4 regions of the Mesorhizobium maamorense genome follow, and region 1 is predicted to be linked to each of the others. Evidence: predicted binding sites of a transcription regulator. Region 1 holds the regulator's gene; each other region holds the start of a gene.
What was found. Region 1 encodes HrcA, which represses chaperone genes, less so after heat shock. Its sites were predicted from a motif close to GTTAGCACTCNCNNNNNGNGAGTGCTAAC; they were not measured.
Positions count from the first base shown of each region.

Region 1 (2,200 bases):
CGGCTCGTCGGCACGCCAGTCACCGAATGCGGCCGCGCCCTTCAGCACCGGCTCTGCCTGCTGGGCCAATGCCGTCGCGGCGAAGAGCAAGGCAGCAGGGAGCGCCACCGCGCCGGCAAGTCGGATCATCCCAGTCTCCAGCTTCTCGCTTCTTCATGCATGTCGTTGTCCCAAGACCGAGGTCACATGCACCAAGGGAACGGGCGGGCTCGGCAGTCGTTCCGGACGACACGGGGAGTTGAAGGAATTCGGGTCAGGTATCCGCGTCGAGATCGGCGTCGAGGTTCCTTTCCAGTTCGACGAGGTCGGCCGGCAGCGGCATGCCCATGGCGCGGATTTCGCGCAGCTTCTCGCGCAATTGCTCCTGCACTTCGCGCACATCCTCAGGCTGGTTGACCATCTCCTCCAGCAGCAGGCTGATCTGGGCCTTGAACGATTCCAGCGCCATCTTTTCTCTCCTCGGCCGGCTGGATCGATCCCAGCTCTCAGCGCAGCATGCGCGATATCAGCTGCGCCGTATAGTCGACCATCGGGACAATGCGGGCATAGTTGAGCCGGGTCGGGCCGATGACTCCGAGCGCGCCGACGACGCGGGCGTCCTTGTCGCGGTAAGGCGCCACGACCAGCGACGAGCCGGAGAGCGAGAAAAGCTTGTTTTCCGAGCCGATGAAGATGCGCACGCCCGGTCCCGCCTCGGCGAGGTCGAGCAGCTGGATCAGCCCGTCCTGCGTCTCCATGTCCTCGAACAGGTGGCGCAGGAGTTCGATGTCGGCCTGGGCGGTGACGTTTTCGAGCAGATTGGCGCGGCCGCGCACGATCAGGCGCGCCGGCAGGCCGCTTTCCGCGCCGGCCCACACCGCCAGCCCTTTCTCCACCAGGTCCTGCGACAGCGTGTCGAGCGCTGCCCTTGTCTCTTCCTTGATACGCTCGACCTCCGCCCGCGCCTCGGCCAGCGTACGGCCGCGAATATGGGCGTTGAGGAAATTCGAGGCCTCGTGCAATTGCGAGACGGTGATGCCGGCCGGCAGATCGATGACCCGGTTCTCGACGTCGCCGTTCTGCGACACCATCACGGTCAGCGCCTTGGTCGGTTCGAGCTGGATGAACTCGATGTGCTTAAGGGCCACCTCGTTCTTGGCGGCCAGCACCAGGCCGGCGCCGCGCGACATGCCCGACAGCATCTGGCTGGCCTCGGTCAGCATGTGTTCCAGGGTAGCGCCCGAGCCGGAGGCTCGCACCTGCGCCTCGATGCTGCGCCGCTCCTCGTCGGAGAGGTCGCCCAGTTCCATAAAGGCGTCGACGAAGAAGCGCAGGCCGGCCTGCGTCGGCAGACGGCCGGCCGAGATGTGCGGCGCGTAGATCAGGCCGAGATGTTCGAGGTCGCTCATCACGTTGCGGATGGTGGCGGGCGACAGCGAGGACGGCAGGATGCGCGACAGGCTGCGCGATCCCACGGGCTCGCCGTCCCTCAGATAGGAATCGACGATGCGCCGGAAGATGTCGCGCGAACGCATGTCGAGCGCCTGAAGTGCCGGCGTGTGAAGAGCGAGCGACTGCGAAGCGGGATCGACTGCCTTGGTCATTGCGGCCATAACCTCCGGTTCAAGGATATAGACTTCGCGGCGCTGCGCGCAACCCGGTGTCGTGTTGCGCGATCACCCCGGTGTCGCCGCGTTTGCGGCCGCCGGTCCATTTTCCTTTACGCCGTGCCCCGCATGCGTCTAAAAGCCGGCCAAGATTCAAAAAAGCTGACAAGAAAGCAGGCCGAATGCGCCCCTCCAAACGCCAGTTCGACGAAATGCGCGCCATCTCCTTCGAGCGCGGCATCTCCAAACATGCCGAAGGCTCGTGCCTGGTGAAGTTCGGCGACACGCATGTCTTGTGCACGGCAAGCCTGGAAGAAAAGGTGCCGGGCTGGATGCGCAATTCCGGGAAAGGCTGGGTGACGGCCGAATATGGCATGCTGCCGCGCTCGACAGGCGAGCGCATGCGCCGCGAGGCCTCCGCCGGCAAGCAGGGCGGGCGCACGCTGGAGATCCAGAGGCTGATCGGCCGCTCGCTGCGCGCCGTGGTCGACCTGCAGGCGCTGGGCGAGCAGCAGATCACCGTCGACTGCGACGTCATCCAGGCCGATGGCGGCACCCGCACCGCCTCGATCACCGGCGGCTGGGTGGCGCTCTACGATTGCCTGCGCTGGATG
Region 1 covers NZ_CP173356.1:5,608,574-5,610,773, reverse strand. Annotated here, with positions in the region: gene ACIU1A_RS28110 (sorbosone dehydrogenase family protein) at 1-129, opposite strand, end outside; gene ACIU1A_RS28105 (hypothetical protein) at 254-448, opposite strand; gene hrcA (heat-inducible transcriptional repressor HrcA) at 486-1,583, opposite strand; gene rph (ribonuclease PH) at 1,769-2,200, shown strand, end outside.

Region 2 (2,200 bases), 2.4 Mb from region 1:
ACGCGCTTGGCGCGGCCGAGCATCTCGATGGTGACGTTCTCCAGCTTGATGCCGAGATCCTCGGAGATCATCTGGCCGGATGTGAGCACCGCGATGTCTTCCAGCATCGCCTTGCGGCGGTCGCCGAAGCCCGGCGCCTTGACGGCCGCGACCTTGAGGCCGCCGCGCAGCTTGTTGACGACCAGCGTCGCCAGAGCCTCGCCTTCGACGTCCTCGGAGATGATCAGCAGCGGCTTGCCGCTCTGCACCACCGCTTCCAGGATCGGCAGCATTGCCTGCAGATTGCCGAGCTTCTTCTCGTGGATGAGAATATAGGGCTCTTCCAGCTCCGCGCGCATCTTGTCGGCATTGGTGACGAAATAAGGCGAGAGATAGCCGCGGTCGAACTGCATGCCTTCGACGACGTCGAGCTCGGTGTTGGCGGTCTTGGCTTCCTCGACGGTGATGACGCCGTCATTTCCGACCTTGTCCATCGCCTTGGCGATCATCTCGCCGACGCTGGCATCGCCATTGGCGGCGATTGTGCCGACCTGCGCGATCTCGGCCGACGATTTGACCTTCTTGGCCTTCGCCTTGATTTCCACGACGACGGCCGCGACGGCCTGGTCGATGCCGCGCTTGAGGTCCATCGGGTTCATGCCGGCGGCAACCAGCTTGGCGCCTTCGCGCAGGATCGAGGCGGCCAGCACCGTGGCAGTGGTGGTGCCGTCGCCGGCGAGGTCGTTGGTCTTCGAGGCCACTTCGCGCACCATCTGCGCGCCCATGTTCTCGAACTTGTCGGCAAGCTCGATTTCCTTGGCGACGGTGACGCCGTCCTTGGTGATGCGCGGCGCCCCATAGGCCTTGTCGATGATGACGTTGCGGCCCTTGGGGCCGAGCGTGACCTTGACCGCATTGGTGAGGATCTCGACGCCGCGCAGCATACGGTCGCGCGCATCGGTGGAGAATTTGATTTCCTTGGCAGACATGATTTTATCCAGTTCGCATTTGGAGTGGAGCCGTCACCGCGCAGAGGCGCGGCGCTTCAGTCAGGCGGCCTTCTTGGCTTCGACGCTCTTTTCGATAACGCCCATGATGTCGGCTTCCTTCATGATCAGAAGATCCTCGCCGTCGATCTTGACCTCCGTGCCCGACCATTTGCCGAACAGGATCAAGTCGCCGGCCTTGACGTCGAGCGGAACAAGTGCGCCGTTTTCGTCGCGGGCGCCGGGACCAACCGCGATCACTTCGCCTTCCTGCGGCTTTTCCTTGGCATTGTCGGGAATGATGATGCCGCCCTTGGATTTGATGTCGCCTTCGGCGCGCCGGATGACGACGCGGTCGTGGAGTGGCCGAAATTTCATGAGAACTTCTTTCTGGGGCCGGCATAGGCGGCCGCCCCCTTCTATAGGCTCTTTGGCACTCGATAGATAGGAGTGCCAAAATTTATTCCGAGCGGATATTGAATAATCATAGTATTATGTCGGCGCCCGGTTTCATCGGGTCGGAAAACGACCAAATATTTCAAAAATTTGAATTTTCCCGACAGAGTGCCTATTTATCGGACAAGTTCATTTTCACGATTTCAGACGCAAGGGAGATTTCCTCGATGGCCGACGGCAACCAGACGATCATGGAAAAAGCTGAAGCGCGCTTTGTCGACAAGCAGAAGAAGACGGCGGAGCGCAACAAGGCAACCGCCGAATATATGTCCGAAGCGAGGGCCAGGGAGATCAAGACGGCAAGGCTGAGGCAATTGCGGCTGGCCAAGGAAGAAGCCGACCGCGTGGCCGAGGCCCTGAACCCGACGCCGAAGAAGAAACGCGCGGTGAAGAAAACGACGGAGGCAAAATCATGAGCCTGACCTTCCCCAACCGCAGCCGCAGCTACGACGAGGCCGGCAAGCGCATCCGTTTCGTCGGCTATGACGGCATGTTCCAGATTTCCTTCTCGGTCGCCGCCGATGCCATGACCAGGATGCAGCCGGCGACGGCAGCCAATGAAGCCGGGTATCTCGCCACCTTCGACACCGAGAGCAGTGTTATCCGCGACGTAGCGTCAAAGGCCTATGACCGCACGCGCAAGAGCATGTATGTGCTGACGGCCGACGACTTCCGCTGAGACGACAGGCGGACGGCGCTGGATCAGGATTTACGCTCCGCCTTCTCCCGGCGCTTGACGTCCCGGACATTCATCTGATCGACCATGGCGTTGGCGTCGC
Region 2 covers NZ_CP173356.1:3,257,724-3,259,923, forward strand. Annotated here, with positions in the region: gene groL (chaperonin GroEL) at 1-968, opposite strand, end outside; gene groES (co-chaperone GroES) at 1,029-1,343, opposite strand; gene ACIU1A_RS16590 (hypothetical protein) at 1,589-1,837, shown strand; gene ACIU1A_RS16595 (DUF1488 domain-containing protein) at 1,834-2,100, shown strand; gene ACIU1A_RS16600 (hypothetical protein) at 2,124-2,200, opposite strand, start outside.
Region 2: the regulator HrcA is predicted to act here: its motif matches at 1,395-1,423, upstream of groES (co-chaperone GroES).

Region 3 (2,200 bases), 2.6 Mb from region 1:
CGATGTCTTCCAGCATGGCCTTGCGGCGGTCACCGAAGCCCGGAGCCTTGACGGCGGCGATCTTCAGGCCACCGCGCAGCTTGTTGACGACCAGCGTGGCCAGGGCCTCGCCTTCGACGTCTTCCGAGATGATGAGCAGCGGCTTGGAGGTCTGCACGACCGCTTCCAGGACCGGCAGCATGGCCTGCAGGTTGGAGAGCTTCTTCTCGTGGAGCAGGATGTAGGCGTCCTCGAGATCGGCAACCATCTTATCGGGGTTGGTGACGAAGTAGGGCGAGAGATAGCCGCGGTCGAACTGCATGCCTTCGACGACTTCCAGCTCGGTCTCGGCGGTCTTGGCTTCCTCGACGGTGATGACGCCTTCGTTGCCGACCTTCTGCATCGCTTCCGCGATCATCTTGCCGACCGACTCGTCGCCATTGGCCGAGATGGTGCCGACCTGGGCGACTTCCTCGGAGGTCTTGATCTTCTTGGCGGCCTTGCCGAGAGCTGCGACCACTTCGGTCACGGCCAGGTCGATGCCGCGCTTCAGGTCCATCGGGTTCATGCCGGCGGCAACCGCCTTGTGGCCTTCCTGGACGATCGACTGCGCCAGAACGGTCGCAGTCGTGGTGCCGTCGCCGGCGATGTCGTTGGTCTTCGAAGCGACTTCGCGGACCATCTGCGCGCCCATGTTCTCGAACTTGTCCTCAAGCTCGATTTCCTTGGCGACGGTGACGCCGTCCTTGGTGATGCGCGGTGCGCCGAACGACTTGTCGATGACGACGTTGCGGCCCTTGGGGCCGAGCGTGACCTTCACCGCGTCGGCGAGGATGTTGACGCCGCGCAGCATGCGCTCACGGGCGTCGCGGGAGAATTTTACGTCTTTGGCAGCCATGTTCAACTCCTGGCAGGGGCTCGGATCGAGCCCGAAGATTTAAGATTCAGTTGATGGGAAGGCCGATATTCAGCCGATGATGCCCATAATGTCGGATTCCTTCATGATCAGAAGGTCTTCGCCATTGAGCTTGACTTCGGTGCCCGACCACTTGCCGAACAGGATGCGGTCGCCAGCCTTGACGTCCAGGGGCACGAGCTTGCCAGCTTCGTCGCGGGCGCCGGAGCCGACGGCGATGATCTCGCCTTCCTGCGGCTTTTCCTTCGCCGTGTCGGGGATGATGATCCCGCCGGCGGTCTTGGATTCGGATTCGACCCGGCGTACGACCACGCGGTCATGAAGCGGGCGGAACTTCGACTTTGCCATGTTTTCTTCCTCGATGAGAACGGTGAGAAACAGTTCCTCCGTCCGGCGAAGCCGGACAATCTACAAAGCCCGGCGGTACCGGACCTGTGGTTAGCACTCACCAATGGCGAGTGCTAACGTGGCGGTGAAATAGGCTGCTGGCTGGCGAGAGTCAAGGCGCGCGCGAGCGGGCAGCGGCGCGAAATTTTGTTTTCCGCGAAAGCCCGCTCGCAGAACGTGCCAGTTGCCGCTGGCCTTTCATGCGAAATGCGCCGGTTCCTCCCGCAATCGACGGCAAAACAAGGCGCGCAGGGGTGCTCTGCCGCTATCGGTCAGAGATCCTGCCGCCCGATACTTCGATACGCAAGACGTGTCGATGTCACGGGAGAGGGGCGCGAAAGCCGCCGCCGAAAACTACAGAAACAATCTCAGCTGCGTATGGATGATGGACCTGTAGTCGTCGATCGTGCGCCGGCCTTCCTTCTCGTCCTGCGTCAGCGCTAGCCGCACGACGCCGCCGGCAAGCTGGAAGATCAGGAACACCACGCGCGCGAAGTCTTCGCGCCGGTCGGGCCGCAGCATCGGAGCGACGTGGTCGCAGAACATCTTGGCCTGGTGCCTTGTCTCAGCAATGTCGAGGTTCTGCAGCGCCTTGTCGGCCTGGATCGCGTTCTGCAGATCCTGGATGGCCGGGTCGTCGGCCACGCGCCGGTAATAGTCCTCGATCATGCGGTCCGCGGCAGCCGTCACGTCCTCAAGCCCACTTATTTCGGCGATGATCTCGCCGAAGCGTGCGCGGCTTTCCTCCGAGAAGCGCTCATAGAGCATCGCCAGGATCGCCGATTTGTTGGGAAAATAATGGTAGACGGTGGCGATCGGTCCTCCCGCCAGAGCGCCCACTTCCTTCATTGTCACTGCGTCGATGCCTTTTTCGCCGATCAGCCGCATGGTCGTCGAAAGGATCGCGTCGATGCGTTC
Region 3 covers NZ_CP173356.1:1,552,443-1,554,642, forward strand. Annotated here, with positions in the region: gene groL (chaperonin GroEL) at 1-877, opposite strand, end outside; gene groES (co-chaperone GroES) at 947-1,243, opposite strand; gene ACIU1A_RS07915 (TetR/AcrR family transcriptional regulator) at 1,637-2,200, opposite strand, start outside.
Region 3: the regulator HrcA is predicted to act here: its motif matches at 1,333-1,361, upstream of groES (co-chaperone GroES).

Region 4 (2,200 bases), 1.0 Mb from region 1:
AGCTGGTAGGTAGGTCTGTGCGATGAACCGGTTGGCGGCCTCGATGTCGGCAATTCCGGCCAGCGCCAGCTCCCTCGGCAGCCGATCCTGCAAGGTGGAGAACATCCGCTCCGAGCGGCCTCGCGCTTCAGGGGAATAGGCTGGAATATGTTCGATACCCAGCCGCTCGAGCGCCCGGCCGACCTGGGTCAGCCGGCTTTTGTCGACCGCCTCGCCGGCCTTCAGCGTCACGAAATAGTGGCTGCCGCGATCGCTGTAGAGGCTCGATGGCAATCCCTTGGCGACGAATGTCTCCAGAAGGCCCTGAAAGCTCGACGCCGTGCCTTCCTCCTCGATCAGGAAGGCCGAATAGATCGTGCTCGTCGCATCGTCCATCGTCACGATCAGGTCCAGCATCGGCTCACCCGCCAGCCATCGATGACGGCTGCCATCCTGATGCAGCATCATCCCCTCGCAAGGCTTCCTCTCCCGCTTGCGCCGGTGAGCACCGCGCCGCTTGGCCCGTTCCACAAGGCCCGCCGCGTGGAGCTGCGTCTTGATGAAGGTGTAACCCCAGCTGAAATGGTGATCGCGCAGCAGGTGCTCGTGGAAATGCTTCACATTCCAGCCGAGGTAGCGATGACGGTAAAGCTCCAGCATCTCCTCAATCGCTTCCGCCGGCACCCGACGCGTCGAAAGCTTGCCCAAGCGCCGATCCAGCAACCCAGCTTCCCCAGCCTCTTCGTACCGGTCGCGGTAGCGTCGGAATTGCCGCTCCGACATGCCAAGCAACTCGCCTGCCTCCATCATCGAAAGATCGCCACCATTCCAGCGGCTCAATACGTCTCGAAACTTTTGCATTCTCCGGTCCTGTAGCCATGCCGTCCGCTTCATCCCCAGCCTCCATCCGCTGGCGATAAAACCGGACAACTCACGTGCTACCTAATCCGGACAACTCATCTGCTTACGACATCGCCCACCCTGTTGTCTTGACTAGCGCCACGCCACGGTTTATCTCACCGCCACGCTAGCACTCGCCTTTGCTGAGTGCTAACTGCAGGTCCGGACAGCCGGGCTTTGTACGTGTCCGGCGCCGCCGGATGGTGTTTTCACCACTCTCATCGAGGAAGAAAAAATGGCAAAGTCGAAGTTCCGGCCGCTTCATGACCGCGTGGTCGTTCGCCGGGTCGAATCCGAATCCAAGACCGCGGGCGGGATCATCATCCCGGATACGGCAAAGGAAAAGCCGCAGGAAGGCGAGATCATCGCCGTCGGCTCCGGCGCTCGTGACGAAGCTGGCAAGCTGGTCCCGCTGGACGTCAAGGCCGGCGACCGCATCCTGTTCGGCAAGTGGTCGGGTACCGAAGTCAAGCTCAATGGCGAAGACCTTCTGATCATGAAGGAATCCGACATCATGGGCATCATCGGCTGATTATCGGCCTTTCCATCAACTGAATCTTAAATCTTCGGGCTCGATCCGAGCCCCTGCCAGGAGCTAAAAATGGCTGCCAAAGACGTAAAATTCTCCCGCGATGCCCGCGAGCGCATGCTGCATGGCATCAACATCCTCGCCGACGCGGTGAAGGTCACGCTCGGCCCCAAGGGCCGCAACGTCGTCATCGACAAGTCGTTCGGCGCCCCGCGCATCACCAAGGACGGCGTCACCGTCGCCAAGGAGATCGAACTTTCCGACAAGTTCGAGAACATGGGCGCGCAGATGATCCGCGAAGTCGCTTCGAAGACCAACGACATCGCCGGCGACGGCACCACGACCGCGACCGTTCTGGCGCAGTCGATCGTCCAGGAAGGCCACAAGGCGGTTGCCGCCGGCATGAACCCGATGGACCTGAAGCGCGGCATCGACCTCGCAGTAACCGACGTCGTCGCGACGCTGATCAAGAACGCCAAGAAGATCAAGACCTCGGAAGAGGTTGCCCAGGTCGGCACGATCGCCGGCAACGGCGATGCTTCGGTCGGCTCGATGATCGCCGAAGCGATGCAGAAGGTCGGCAACGAAGGCGTCATCACGGTCGAGGAAGCCAAGACCGCCGAGACCGAACTCGAAGTCGTCGAAGGCATGCAGTTCGACCGCGGCTATCTCTCGCCCTACTTCGTCACCAACGCCGACAAGATGGTTGCCGATCTCGAGGACGCCTACATCCTGCTGCACGAGAAGAAGCTCTCCAACCTGCAGGCCATGCTGCCGATCCTCGAAGCCGTC
Region 4 covers NZ_CP173356.1:6,615,620-6,617,819, reverse strand. Annotated here, with positions in the region: gene ACIU1A_RS32855 (ISNCY family transposase) at 1-840, opposite strand, end outside; gene groES (co-chaperone GroES) at 1,115-1,411, shown strand; gene groL (chaperonin GroEL) at 1,481-2,200, shown strand, end outside.
Region 4: the regulator HrcA is predicted to act here: its motif matches at 1,006-1,034, upstream of groES (co-chaperone GroES).